One region of the Nonomuraea monospora genome, then DNA from elsewhere that is predicted to be linked to it. Evidence: predicted binding sites of a transcription regulator. Region 1 holds the regulator's gene; the other holds the start of a gene.
The links. The regulator HspR, encoded in region 1, represses chaperone genes until heat shock. The targets are predictions, from matches to a motif close to ANTTGAGTCNNNNNGACTCAANT.
Positions count from the first base shown of each region.

Region 2: the regulator HspR is predicted to act here: its motif matches at 4,590-4,612, upstream of lon (endopeptidase La).

Region 1 covers NZ_BAAAQX010000028.1:125,518-132,899, forward strand. Annotated here, with positions in the region: gene dnaK (molecular chaperone DnaK) at 1-1,529, shown strand, start outside; gene grpE (nucleotide exchange factor GrpE) at 1,529-2,128, shown strand; gene dnaJ (molecular chaperone DnaJ) at 2,150-3,334, shown strand; gene ABD331_RS40820 (heat shock protein transcriptional repressor HspR) at 3,338-3,688, shown strand; gene clpB (ATP-dependent chaperone ClpB) at 3,695-6,268, shown strand; gene ABD331_RS40830 (hypothetical protein) at 6,490-7,164, shown strand; gene ABD331_RS40835 (tetratricopeptide repeat protein) at 7,346-7,382, opposite strand, start outside.
Region 2 covers NZ_BAAAQX010000011.1:236,257-243,638, reverse strand. Annotated here, with positions in the region: gene ABD331_RS23350 (hypothetical protein) at 1-721, opposite strand, end outside; gene ABD331_RS23345 (phenylacetate--CoA ligase family protein) at 922-2,283, opposite strand; gene ABD331_RS23340 (response regulator) at 2,330-2,986, opposite strand; gene ABD331_RS23335 (sensor histidine kinase) at 2,983-4,449, opposite strand; gene lon (endopeptidase La) at 4,626-6,986, shown strand; gene ABD331_RS23325 (methionine ABC transporter ATP-binding protein) at 7,378-7,382, shown strand, end outside.

The DNA of each region.
Region 1 (7,382 bases):
TCACCGTCCCGGCCTACTTCAACGACGCCCAGCGCCAGGCCACCAAGGAGGCCGGCACGGTCGCGGGCCTGAACGTGCTGCGCATCATCAACGAGCCGACCGCGGCGGCCCTCGCCTACGGCCTCGACAAGGAGCAGGACCAGACGATCCTGGTCTTCGACCTCGGTGGCGGCACCTTCGACGTGTCGCTGCTCGACGTCGGCCAGGAGGACGGCCACGGCTTCGTCGAGGTCAAGGCCACCTCCGGTGACAACCACCTCGGCGGCGACGACTGGGACCAGCGCGTCGTGGACGAGCTGGTCAAGCGCTTCCAGAACGCGCACGGCGTCGACCTGGCCAAGGACAAGATGGCGCTCCAGCGCCTGCGCGAGGCGGCCGAGAAGGCCAAGATCGAGCTGTCCAGCCAGTCCGAGACCAACATCAACCTCCCCTACATCACGGCTTCCTCCGAGGGCCCGCTGCACCTCGACGAGAAGCTGACGCGCTCGGAGTTCCAGCGCCTGACGGCCGACCTGCTCGAGCGGACCAAGGGCCCGTTCCACCAGGTCATCAAGGACGCCGGCATCAAGGTCTCCGACATCGCGCACGTGGTGCTCGTCGGCGGCTCGACCCGTATGCCCGCCGTCTCCGAGCTCGTCAAGGAGCTGACCGGCGGCAAGGAGCCCAACAAGGGCGTCAACCCGGACGAGGTCGTGGCCATCGGCGCCGCGCTCCAGGCCGGTGTGCTCAAGGGTGAGGTCAAGGATGTCCTGCTGCTCGACGTGACCCCGCTGTCGCTGGGCATCGAGACCAAGGGCGGCATCTTCACCAAGATCATCGAGCGCAACACGACGATCCCGACCAAGCGCTCCGAGGTCTTCACCACGGCCGAGGACAACCAGCCGTCGGTGCAGATCCAGGTCTACCAGGGCGAGCGCGAGATCGCCTCGTACAACAAGAAGCTGGCGACCTTCGAGCTGACCGGCATCGCGCCGGCCCCGCGCGGCATCCCGCAGATCGAGGTCACCTTCGACATCGACGCCAACGGCATCGTCAACGTCTCCGCCAAGGACCTGGGCACGGGCAAGGAGCAGACGATGACGATCACCGGCGGCTCCGCGCTGCCGAAGGACGACATCGAGCGCATGATGCGCGAGGCGGAGTCGTACGCCGAGGAGGACAAGAAGCGCCGCGAGGAGGCCGAGGTCCGCAACAACGCGGACGGTCTGGCCTACCAGACGGAGAAGTTCCTCCGCGAGAACGACGACAAGGTCCCCGGCGAGATCAAGACCGAGGTCAACGACGCCCTGACCGAGCTGAAGAAGGCTCTGGAGGGCACCGACACCGACGTCATCCGCACCTCCGCGGAGAAGCTCGCCACGGTCAGCCAGAAGATGGGCTCGGCCATCTACGCGCAGAGCCAGGGCCAGCAGGCCGGCGGCGAGGGCGCCCCGCAGGACGCCACGACCGACCAGCAGGGCCAGAAGGCCGATGACGACGTGGTCGAGGCCGAGATCGTCGACGACGACCAGCCGAAGAAGGACCAGTGATGCCGCCGCGCGACAACGGGCACGAGGAGCCGGTGATCCGCGACAACCGCAAGATCGACCCGGAGACGGGTCAGGTCAGGGACTCCGTCCCCGCCGACCAGTGGGCCGAGCAGGCGTCCGAGACGCCTGCCGGCACCGGCAACGGCGAGCTGGAGGCCCAGCTCGCCGAGCGGACCGCGGACCTGCAGCGCCTCCAGGCCGAGTACGTCAACTACCGCAGGCGGGTCGAGCGCGACCGCGCCGCGGTGCGGGAGCAGGCCGTCGCGGGGGCGCTGACGGAGCTCCTGCCCGTGCTCGACGACATCGGCAGGGCCCGTGACCACGGTGAGCTGACGGGCGGCTTCGCGAAGGTGGCCGAGTCGCTGGAGTCGGCTCTCACCAAGCTGGGCCTCAGCGCCTTCGGGCAGAAGGGCGAGCCGTTCGACCCGACCGTCCACGAGGCGCTGATGCACAGTTATTCGCCGGACGTCACCGAGCCGACGGCCGTCGAAGTGTTGCAGCCTGGATACCGGATGGGTGACAGGGTGCTGCGCCCGGCGCGGGTGGCCGTCGCCGAGCCTGAGGACGCCCCCGCCGCGTCCGATGACGACGAAAACTAAGCGAAGGACGAAGGGCCGTAGATGAGCACCAAGGACTACCTGGAAAAGGACTACTACGCCGTCCTTGGTGTGCCCAAGACCGCCACCGCCGACGAGATCAAGAAGGCGTACCGGAAGCTGGCCAGGCAGTACCACCCGGACACCAACCAGGGCGACGTCACCAAGGAGACCAAGTTCAAGGAGGTCTCCGAGGCCTACGACGTCCTGTCCGACGGCAAGCGCCGCAAGGAGTACGACGACGCGCGCACGCTGTTCGGGTCCGGGGTGGGCGGTCAGCGCCCCGGCGGTGGCGGTTTCCCGTTCGACTTCGGCGACCTGTTCGGCGGCACCAGCCAGCAGACCGGGCAGAGCGGCAGCGCGGGCGAGCGGCTCGGCGACCTGTTCGGCGGGCTGTTCAACCGCGGGAGCGGCGGCGCCGGCCGCACCACCGGCGCGACCCGCCCGCGGCGTGGCCAGGACATCGAGTCCGAGGTGACGCTGACGTTCACCGAAGCCGTCGAGGGCACCACCGTGTCACTCAGGCTGACCAGCTCCGCCGCCTGCACCGCGTGCAGCGGCACCGGCGCCAAGGCGGGCACGACCCCCAGGGTCTGCCCCACCTGTGAGGGCACCGGCGCGGCCAGCCGCAACCTCGGCAACTTCGCCTTCTCCGAGCCCTGCCGCGACTGCAAGGGCCGCGGGCTGATCGTGGACGACCCCTGCCCCGTGTGCGAGGGCAGCGGCCGCGCCAAGAGCACCCGCACCATCCAGGCGCGCATTCCCGCGGGGGTGGCCGACGGCCAGCGGGTCAAGCTCAAGGGCAAGGGGGCGCCGGGCGAGAACGGCGGCCCGGCGGGCGATCTCTACATCCAGACGCACGTCAAGCCGCACCCCGTGTTCGGCAGAGCGGCCGACAACCTCACGATCACGGTTCCCGTGACGTTCACGGAGGCCGCGCTCGGGGCCGAGATCAAGGTGCCGATCCTCAAGGGCATGCCGGTCACGCTGCGCATTCCCGCGGGCACCCCCAACGGGCGCACGTTCCGCGTCCGCGGCAGGGGCGTCACGAGGAAGGACGGCAGCAAGGGCGACCTGCTCGCGAGCGTCGAGGTGGTCGTGCCCAAGACGCTCGACGACAAGTCGCGTGAGCTGCTCAACGAGTTCAACACCGCGCACGCGAGCGACGACCCGCGCGCAGAGCTCATTCAGCGAGCCAGAAGCGAGTAGCCGATGGACGCCAACTATTTCGACCTTTCAGACGACACCCCTGTCTATGTGATCTCGGTGGCCGCGCAGCTCTCCGGGCTCCACCCGCAGACGTTGCGGCAGTACGACCGGCTCGGCCTGGTCAGTCCTGGGCGCACGGCGGGCCGCGGCCGCCTCTACTCCACCAGAGACATCATCCAGCTCCGCGAGGTGCAGCGGCTCTCCCAGGAAGAGGGCATCAACCTCGCGGGGATCAAGCGGATTCTCGAGCTCGAGAACGAAGCTCTGCGGCTGCGTGAGGAGGTTCACCGCCTGCGCGCCGAGATGCGCATGGTCAGAGCCTTGATCCGCTACGAGCTGCCACCGGGGGCCTAGAAAGTCATGGACTACAAGCTCACCCAGAAGAGCCAGGAAGCGCTCTCGGGTGCCATGCGGCGCGCCGCCGCCGAGGGCAACCCGGAGATCTCCCCGGCTCACCTGCTGACCACGCTGCTCTCGCAGACGGGCGGCACCGCCGTGCCGCTGCTCGAAGCCGTCGGCGCCGACTGGCGCACGATGCGGGCGCGCACCGAGGAGCAGCTCGCGGCGCTGCCGAAGGCGCAGGGCTCGACGGTGGGGGCGCCGTCCAGCTCCCGCCAGCTCCTGACGGTGCTCAACACCGCCGCCCAGCACGCCAACCGCCTCGAAGACCTCTACGTCTCGACCGAGCACCTGCTGGTCGGTCTGGCCGCCGACGGGGGCCAGTCGGCCGAGCTGCTCAAGTCGCAGGGGGCGACGCCGCAGGCGCTGCTCGACGCGTTCGAGAAGGTGCGCGGCAACGCCCGCGTCACCAGCGAGACGCCTGAGGACACCTACCAGGCGCTGGAGAAGTACGGCGTCGACCTGACCGAGCGGGCGCGCGGGGGCAAGCTCGACCCGGTCATCGGCCGCGACTCCGAGATCCGCCGCGTGGTCCAGGTGCTCAGCCGCCGCACCAAGAACAACCCGGTGCTCATCGGCGAGCCCGGCGTCGGCAAGACCGCCGTCGTCGAGGGCCTGGCCCAGCGCATCGTGGCCGGCGACGTGCCCGAGTCGCTGCGCAACAAGCGGCTCATCTCGCTCGACCTGGGCGCGATGGTGGCCGGCGCGAAGTACCGCGGCGAGTTCGAGGAGCGGCTCAAGGCCGTGCTCTCCGAGATCAAGGAGAGCAACGGGCAGATCGTCACGTTCATCGACGAGCTGCACACCGTCGTCGGCGCGGGAGCCGCCGAGGGCGCGATGGACGCCGGCAACATGCTCAAGCCCATGCTGGCCCGCGGCGAGCTGCGCATGATCGGCGCGACGACGCTCGACGAGTACCGCGAGCGCATCGAGAAGGACCCGGCGCTGGAGCGCCGCTTCCAGCAGGTGTACGTCGGCGAGCCCACCGTCGAGGACACCATCGCGATCCTGCGCGGGCTCAAGGGCCGCTACGAGGCCCACCACCAGGTGCAGATCGCCGACAGCGCGCTGGTGGCCGCCGCCGCGCTGTCCGATCGCTACATCACCAACCGCTTCCTGCCCGACAAGGCCATCGACCTGGTCGACGAGGCCGCCTCGCGGCTGCGCATGGAGATCGACTCCCGCCCTGTGGAGATCGACCAGCTCCAGCGCAACGTCGACCGCATGAAGATGGAGGAGCTGGCCCTGTCGAAGGAGACCGACGAGGCGAGCGTCCAGCGCCTCGAACGGCTCCGCCAGGAGCTGGCCGACCGGCAGGAGGAGCTCAACGCCCTCGTCGGCCGCTGGGAGCACGAGAAGGCCGGGCTCAACAAGGTCGGCGAGCTGAAGAAGCAGCTCGACGACACGCGGGGCGCGGCCGAGCGGGCCCAGCGCGACGGCGACTTCGAGGCGGCCTCGCGGCTCATGTACGCCGAGGTGCCCAAGCTGGAGCAGGCGCTCAAGGCCGCCTCCGAGGCCGCGCCGCCCGACAACGCCATGGTCAAGGAGGAGGTCGGGGCCGACGACATCGCCGAGGTGATCTCGTCGTGGACCGGCATCCCCGCCGGGCGCCTGCTGGAGGCGGAGACGACCAAGCTGCTGCGCATGGAGGAGGAGCTGGGCAGGCGCCTCATCGGCCAGCAGCAGGCCGTACAGGCGGTCTCCGACGCCGTACGCCGCAGCCGCGCGGGCATCGCCGACCCCGACAGGCCGACGGGCTCGTTCCTGTTCCTCGGCCCCACGGGGGTGGGCAAGACCGAGCTGGCCAAGGCGCTGGCGGAGTTCCTGTTCGACGACGAGCGGGCGATGACCCGCATCGACATGAGCGAGTACTCCGAGAAGCACAGCGTGGCCAGGCTCGTCGGCGCGCCTCCCGGCTACGTCGGCTACGAGGAGGGCGGCCAGCTCACCGAGGCCGTCAGGCGGCGCCCGTACACCGTGGTGCTGCTCGACGAGGTCGAGAAGGCCCATCCCGAGGTGTTCGACATCCTGCTGCAGGTGCTCGACGACGGGCGGCTGACCGACGGGCAGGGCCGCACGGTCGACTTCCGCAACACGATCCTGATCCTGACCTCCAACATCGGCTCGCAGTTCCTCGTCGATCCGTCGCTGGAGAACGGCGCCAAGCGCGAGGCGGTCATGGGGGCGGTGCGCAGCTCGTTCAAGCCGGAGTTCCTCAACCGGCTCGACGACGTGATCCTCTTCGACGCGCTCGGCTCCGAGGAGCTGGCGCAGATCGTCGACCTGCAGGTCGAGCGCCTGGCCAGGCGCCTGGCCGACCGCAGGCTGACGCTGGAGGTCACGGCCGCGGCCCGCGAGTGGCTGGCGCTGACGGGCTACGACCCGCTGTACGGCGCCCGCCCGCTGCGCCGCCTGGTGCAGTCGGCCATCGGCGACAAGCTGGCCAAGGCGGTGCTGTCCGGCGAGGTGGCCGACGGCGACAAGGTCGTGGTCGAGCTGGGCGACGACGAGCTGCTCATCCAGCGGGCGGCCTGAGAGCCCCGCACCGAAGGAGCCCGGGGATCCAGGCGATCCCCGGGCTCCGGCGTGTCATGGCTGGGTCATCGGGCCGCCCGCTCGGTAAGGTTCGCCCCACTCTTAGGACAAGCCGCACTCCCCGGCGCCGGCGGCCGACTACGTTCAGCGTTCGTCAGATCACCGACATCGACTCAGGGGGACGTGCGGTGTCATTCCAGAAGTTCCGGAGCATGATCGCGGTGGCTGCTCTGACCGCGGGCGTCAGCTGGCTGTTCGCCGGCTCCTCCATGGCGGATAGCTGCGCGGAGACGGCGGTGCTCTCGCCCGCCTCGGCCGTCGCGAGCTGTGACAACCCCTCCTCGCTGCACATCGAGGAGAACGGCACGGCCGGCAGCCGCATGATCACCAGCGAGAGCAACAAGGTGGCCATGGCGGCCGGGGAGATGGCCAGGCACTTCGGCTTCACCGGCCTGGCGACCGGCAAGGAGGTGCTGAACATGGCCGACCTGAGCGGCGTGGGTGCCACGTGGGGCCTGGCGTCGCTGTTCTCGGCCTCTCCCGCGCTGTTCCCGATGATGCCGGGCCCGGCGGGGGTGTCGGAGCTGGCGACCATGGCGGACCTGCCGCCGCTGCCGCCGCTCTCCGCGCTGCCCGAGGTGCCGGGGACGCCGCTGGACAGCAGGCTGCCCGACCAGATGACGATCGGCGACGGCCCGTACAACAACCGCGTCGTCGGCACCGGGGTCGACACCCCGCTCGGCCTGCAGAAGCCGGTCAGCGAGGTCAGCGCCGAGCTGGTCGGCCAGGTGCTGCCGAAGGCGATGGACAGCCTCGAAGGCGTCGCGATCCTGCCGGGCGGCGGGTCGGGAGCGGCCGGCCTCGCCGACGCCGTGGGCGGTCTCGGGCTGAAGTGAGCCACCCTGTCCGGGCGTGGACCGTGCCTGCCACGCCCGGCTTCCCCTGGCGGAGGGGTCGCGGTCCCCGCGAACGGACCATGGGGGACCGCGGCCCCTCCCGCGAGAGGGTTTTGGTGTGCGGGCATGCCGACGCGAGCCCTGCCCCATCGGGCGGGCTCGGCGGACGCGCGGCCGTCCCTTAGGAGACGAGCTCGTCGAGCTCGTCCTCCGGCAGC
Region 2 (7,382 bases), on a different contig from region 1:
TGTGCAGCCGGTCCGGACGGCCCTCCCGCAGCTCCCACGCCTCCACCACGACGGGGCAGCGCCGCCGCCGGTCCTTCCAGCGGCGCAGCACGAACCTGGTCCAGGCGTTCACGACCCCGGTCACCGGGTCGGTGTAGCGCTCGTAGAAGTGGGCGTGCACCGGGACGAGCCGGTCCGACCAGCGGATCAGCTCTACCCCGGCGCCTCGCTCGTGGGCGGCGGCGGCCGTGCCCTCCACACCGCGCGTCACGGTCAGCCCGGCGTCCGCCGACGTGGCCGTGACCTCCACGATCTCGTCGTCCACGAGCACCCGGAACGGTCCCTGCGCCGGGAACGCCGAGGCGGCACCGACGCGGAACAGGCTTGCCTCGGGCGTCACCGCGTCCACCAGGGACGTCGAGCGCGGCTCGCGTTCGGTGGCGGCGTCGGACAGGGAGGCGTAGCGCTGGAACTCCATGACCGACAGCCACGTGGCCGTCGTGAACGTCGTCGCGTCCGGCGGCGCGAGCAGGAAGCCCAGCTCGCGCAGGTCGCGGTGCAGGTCGCGGACGTGTGTCGTGCCGGTCAGCTCCGGCCGGTCCTGGCCGGCGTAGCGGGCGGGCAGCCCCGCGGCCGGGTCCCGGTCGCCGGGCCGCAGGTCCAGCTCGCCGTACAGGCCGGACGCGGGACGGACGAGCGCCGCCGTCAGCCAGGCGAACATCTGACCGAGATCATCCAGCATGAGCCGCCACCTGCCCCCAACATCCCGCCGACCCCTGAGCCCGCCGACCCCTGAGCCCGCCGACCCCTGAGCCCGCCGACCCCTGAGCCCGCCGACCCCTGAGCTTCGCGGGCCCGGAGCCCGCGCCGATCCACCGACGGTAGGCCGCGCCGCCCGCGCCCGCCCCAGGGATCGTGCTAGGGAAAACTCTGGGCCGTGGCCTACCGGGTGTAGCGGTGCTTGGCCCCCATCGGGAAGTACTCCGGATCGCCCGACTCCCGCAGCCTGACGAACGGCGTCTGCCGCGCCACCGGCACGTACGCGGCGAACTCGCTGTTCAGCCGCCGGAGCTGGGCCAGGATCGACGCCCCGACCGCCTGGGCGACCTCGTCGGACGGCTTCTCCCCTGGCATCAGCTCCACCGTCACGGTCAGGTGCCGGTCGTAGCCCTCGTCCTCGACCGTCTCCAGCACGAACTTGCCCGTCACGCACGCGCTGACCCCGGGCTGCTCCAGGCCGATCGCGATGTTCTCCGGGTAGATGTTCGCGCCGTAGTAGGAGACGGTGTGGTGGCTGCGGCCGAAGACGTACACGAACGGGCGCTCAGTGCCTGGCGCCCGCGGCTCGAAGCCGTCCCGCCGCACGAACTCCATCAGCTTCCGGTACGGGAGGACGCCGCCCTCGTCGGCGATGTGGTACCGGATGAGCGGCACGCCGTTGTCGCCCGAGAACAGCAGGGTGCCCTCGTGCTCCTCGAAGAAGCGCACCCCGGGGTCGTACTGCACGAGCGTCGGCAGCCGCGACTCGCCGAACAGCTCCCTGGCCAGGCCTGGACGATCCGACAGGAAACGGCGGATCTCCACCGACAGCGGCGTCTCGTTGCCCAGCACACCGGCGTCGGCGGTGCCGTACAGGGAGGCGATGCCCCGCACCGGGTCGGCGATCCCGGCCCGCTCGGCGACCAGCGTGCGCCACTCCTCGCTGAACACCTCGCCCGCCGTCACCAGCTTGACGTCCCAGCCGGCCCAGGGCAGGTCCTCGGTGTCGATCACGTTCTTCAGGAACGGCGGGTAACCCAGCAGCACGACCTGGTCGAAGTGCGGCGCCAGCTCGGGGATCACCCGCGCGATCTCCCGCCGGTCGGTGCCGGGGGCGACGACCGTGATCGGGTAGCCGCGTTCGGCCAGGTGGCGGCAGCAGGCGACGGTGAACAGGCCGCCCACCCAGGTGCCCAGGGCGAAACAGACCACGGCCAGCGTACGGCGCTCGCGGGCGGCGAAGGAATCCGCGAACACCTCCTCGAAACGGTCGGCGATCACCCGTTCGTCCGCCGCCGAGCGCGGCCAGAACGACGGCACGCCCGTGGAGCCCGAGGAGACGGCGATCATGTCGCCGATCACGCCGTTCCTGCACAGGTCGGGGAGGGGGTGGCGGCCGGTGTAGTTCTCCTTGGTGGTCATCGGCAGGCGCGCGAAGTCCGCCAGGGTGGTGATCCCGGCTGGTTCGACGCCGTGCTCGGTGAGGAACCTGCCGTAGGCGGGCACGGTGGCCGCCACCTGATGGAAGAGCTCAACCGGGTCCATCCGCCGACTGTACGACGCCCGCCGCGACAGCGAAACGCACCCGCTGTCACTCGCCCGGCCGCACCAGCCCCGTCTCGTACGCGAACACGATCGCCTGCGCCCGGTCACGCAGCCCCAGCTTCATCAGCACCCGCCCCACATGCGTCTTGACCGTCTGCTCCGCCACGAACAACTTCTCGGCGATCTCCTGGTTGGACAGCGCCTGCGCCACCAGCCCGAGCACCTCGGTCTCCCGCTCGGTCAGCTCGTCGAGCCGCCGCCCCGTCACCGCCCGCGGCCCGCCCAGCCGGGCGAACTCGGTGATCAGCCGCTTGGTGATCGCCGGGGCGATGAGCGCCTCCCCGGCCGCCACCACCCGGACGGCCTCGGCGAGCTGCGCGGCTGAGGCGTCCTTGAGCAGGAACCCGCTGGCCCCCGCCCGCAACGCCTCGTAGACGTAGTCGTCGAGGTCGAACGTCGTCAGGACGAGCACCTTCGCGGTGTCCTGGCGCGCCGTCAGCTCCCTGGTGGCCTCCAGGCCGTTCATGACGGGCATGCGCACGTCCATGAGCACCACGTCGGGCCGCAGCTCGGCGGCCCGCTCGACGGCCTGGAGCCCGTCGGCGGCCTCGCCCACCACCTCGATGTCCGGCTGGCCGCTCAGGAACACCGTGAACCCGGTGCGCACCATGCCCTGGTCGTCGGCGATCAGTACCCGGATCAAGCGCTCTCCCTTTCCGCGACGGGTAACGTCGCGACCACCTCGAAACCTCCGCCGTCGACGGGCCCGGCGTCGAGCGTGCCCCCGAGCAGCGCCGCCCGCTCCCGCATTCCCACGAGCCCCTGCCCGGCCCCACGCCCCGGCGGGCCCGCGGCCCCGGACGCGGCCTCCTGCCCGGCACCGGACCCAGCCCCGAACCCAGGCCCGGACCCAGCCCCAAACCCAGCTCCCGCCCCGGCGTCTGTCACGGCGCCTGGCCCGTTGATGATGCGCAGCCGCAGTTCGTCGCCCAGCCGGGCGATGTCCACCGCGACGGTGGCGCCGGGCGCGTGCCGCATCGCGTTCGACAGCGACTCCTGCACGATCCGGTACGCCGACAGCTCCACCGCCTGCGGCTGCCCGTCGAGCGCCCCCGACCGCTTGACCAGCACGGTCAGCCCCGCGGCACGCGCGTTGGAGACCAGCTCGTCCACCCGGTCGAGCCCCGGCTGCGGCGCGGTGTCGGTGCGGCCCTGCGGGTCGCGCAGCACGCCGAGCACCTGGCGCAGGTCCGCGATGGCCTCCAGGGACAGCGCCCGGATCTCGGCCAGCCCGGCTTCGAGCTGCGCCACGTCGCCGGCCGCCTTGAGCGGCACCGCCTCCGCCTGGATGGCGATCACCGACATGTGGTGCGCGACCACGTCGTGCAGCTCGCGCGCGATGCGGGCGCGCTCCTCCAGCACCGACTGCGCGCTCTCCGCCTCCCGCGTGCGCTGCTCCTCCCGCACGAGGCGGGCGGTGGCGGTGCGCCGGGCGCGCACGTTGTAGCCGAACAGGACGGCGACCGAGGCGATGATCGTGGCCAGGAACATGGAGTCGGGGTGCACGATCCAGACGGTCAGGACCGTCAGTGCCCAGACGCCCACCGTGATCCGCCGCTCGCACCTGACCGCGACCGAGTAGAGCACGAGCAGGTACATGAGGATGGCCGCGATGGGGTAGGGCGGCACGACGTCGCCGACCGTCATGGTCACGTAGACGATCAGGGGCAGCATCACGGCGGCGACCCGCCAGGCCGCCAGCGGCCATCGGTCGCGCAGGGCGATGGGCAGCGAGACGCCGATCGCGATCAGGTACATGAAGATCAGCGGGGCGGGCCCGGGGACGCGTGGGTCGGCGATGTGGGCGCGGGCCGCGGCGTCGTTCCAGTCGAGGCCGGTGCTGATCATGATGCCGTACAGGACGAAGGCGAGCAGCAGGTCGGCGGCCTGGACGAGGTCGTAGGACCTGCCGGGCACCAGCGACCCCAGCCACCGGGGGGTCCTGAACGTGAGGCGGCGGGCGGCGAACGGCGGGTCGGCGTCGCCCTCGAACAGCGCCAGCACGAACGGCCGCACGAGCTTGCGGCCGGTCTCCCGCACCCCCGGCCTCGGGCGCCGGGGGGCTTCGGACCGCCGGAACGGGCGCAGACGGGGGACGCGGATCACCTGGTCAAGCTTACGAGGGCAAGCGCGGGCGGTCGTCACACCAGGGTTTGACGTTCCTGTCACCCTCAGGTACTGCTTACAAGATTACGATCGCCGTGAGCGAACATCGTCAAGGAAGGGAACAGTGCAGGGCTCCGATGAGTTGAGCCGGTATAACTCAACCCTTTGGAGTTCGCATGAGTGAGAGCTTGATCCTCCCGGTCCTGCCGCTGGACGACGAGGTCGTCCTGCCGGGCATGGTGGTTCCGCTGGACCTGTCCGACTCCGAGGTGCGCGCCGCCATAGAGGCGGCACGTGCATCCGGTGGCAACAAGCCACGGGTCCTTCTCGTTCCCCGCGTTGACGGCCGTTACGGCGCGATCGGCGTCCAGGCCGTTGTCGAGCAGGTCGGGAGGCTGCCGGGCGGCGAGCCCGCCGCCGTGGTGCGCGGCGTGAACCGGGTGCGCGTGGGCACCGGCACGACCGGCCCCGGCGCCGCACTCTGGGTCGAGGCCGAGACGATCGACACCGTCGCCGCCGGTGAGCGCGCCCAGGAGCTGGCCAAGGAGTACAAGGCGCTGGCCACCACCATCCTGCAGAAGCGCGGCGCCTGGCAGGTGGTCGACCAGGTCAACACGATCGACGACCCGTCCGTGCTGGCCGACAGCTCCGGCTACACCCCGTGGCTGACCACGGCGCAGAAGGTCGAGCTGCTGGAGGAGGCCGACCCGGCCGGGCGGCTGGCCAAGCTGATCGAGTGGTCCCGCGACCACCTCGCCGAGCTCGACGTCGCCGAGACGATCCGCAAGGACGTCCAGGAGGGCATGGAGAAGCAGCAGCGGGAGTTCCTGCTGCGCCAGCAGCTCGCCGCCGTCCGCAAGGAGCTGAAGGAGCTCAACGGCGACTCCGCCGAGACCGAGGAGGAGGACTACCGGGCCCGCGTGGAGGCCGCCGACCTGCCGGAGAAGGTGCGCGAGGCCGCCCTCAAGGAGGTCGACAAGCTGGAGCGGACCTCCGACCAGTCGCCGGAGAGCGGCTGGATCCGCACCTGGCTCGACACCGTCCTCGACATCCCGTGGAACGAGCGCACCGAGGACAACTACGACATCACCGGCGCCCGGGCGGTGCTCGACGCCGACCACACCGGCCTCGACGACGTGAAGGACCGCATCATCGAGCACCTGGCCGTGCGCAAGCGCCGCCAGGACAAGGGCCTCGGCGTGGTGGGCGGCCGGCGCAGCGGCGCCGTGCTGGCCCTGGCGGGTCCTCCCGGAGTCGGCAAGACCTCGCTGGGCGAGTCCGTGGCGCGCGCGATGGGCCGCAAGTTCGTCCGGGTGGCGCTCGGCGGCGTCCGCGACGAGGCCGAGATCCGCGGCCACCGGCGCACCTACGTCGGCGCGCTGCCCGGCCGGGTCGTGCGCGCCATCCGCGAGGCCGGCTCGATGAACCCGGTCGTCCTGCTCGACGAGGTCGACAAGGTCGGCGCCGACTACCGCGGCGACCCCACGGCCGCCCTGCTGGAGGTGCTCGACCCGGCGCAGAACCACACCTTCCGCGACCACTACCTCGAGGTCGAGCTGGACCTGTCCGACGTGCTGTTCCTGGCCACGGCCAACGTCCTGGAGGCCATCCCGGGGCCGCTGCTGGACCGCATGGAGATCGTCACGCTCGACGGCTACACCGAGGACGAGAAGGTGGCGATCGCCCGCGACCACCTGCTGCCCAGGCAGCTCGAACTGGCCGGGCTGACCCCCGACGAGGTCAAGGTCGAGGACGCGGCGCTGCGTAAGCTGGCCGCCGAGTACACCCGCGAGGCCGGCGTCCGCTCGCTGGAGCGCTCGGTCGCCAGGATCCTGCGCAAGGTGGCGGCCAAGGACGAGCTGCCCGTCACCGTGGGCGAGGACGACCTGGTGGGCTACATCGGGCGGCCGAGGTTCGTGCCGGAGTCGTCGCTGCCCGAGGCCAAGCAGCGCACCTCGGTGCCCGGCGTGGCCACCGGCCTGGCGGTCACCGGAGCCGGCGGCGACGTCCTGTACGTCGAGGCGTCCCTGGCCGACCCGGAGACCGGCGAGACGGGCCTGACGCTGACCGGCCAGCTCGGCGACGTGATGAAGGAGTCGGCGCGGATCGCGCTGTCCTACCTGCGCTCGCACGGCGCGGAGCTGGAGCTGCCGGTCACCGCGCTGAAGGACCGCTCGGTGCACGTGCACTTCCCGGCGGGCGCGGTGCCCAAGGACGGCCCGTCGGCCGGTGTGACGCTGACGACGGCGCTGGCCTCGCTCCTGTCCGGACGGCAGGTGCGCGGCGACGTGGCCATGACCGGCGAGATCTCGCTGACCGGGCGGGTGCTGCCGATCGGCGGCGTCAAGCAGAAGCTGCTGGCGGCGCACCGGGCGGGCATCACCACCGTCCTCATCCCGGCCCGCAACGAGCCGGACCTGGACGACGTGCCCGCGGAGGTCCGCGACGAGCTGACCATCCACACCGTCAGCGACGTGCGCGAGGTCCTGGACATCGCGCTCACCCCGGCGAAGGTCGCCTCCTCCGTGGCGGCCTGATCCCCGAGGACACACCCCGCCGCGCCCGGCCTTCCCAGGGGCGCGCGGCGGGGTGTTCGCACGTCGTGACGCAGATCACGAAACAGATCAGGAATACCGGGATATCACCTCGTCGTTAGCAACGGCGTGAACGAGGCATACGCGACCGGTCGCGGCACTCCCCTGACGGGGGCCGCGTGTCGACGCATGCGTATGGGGCGAATGCCGGCCCGTTAAGAGCAACCCGTCCGCCCGTTCTCCTCGAAGGTCGTCATGATCGCACCCGTTTTCGTGCTGCGCAGGCTGAGTCACCTGCCCTTCCACCCCGGCACCCGCTGAGGGCCGCAGTCCCTCCTCCACCGGTGATGTACGTTCCCGCGGCCCCGGCCGCCCTCAGCCATGGGGAATCCCAGTGAT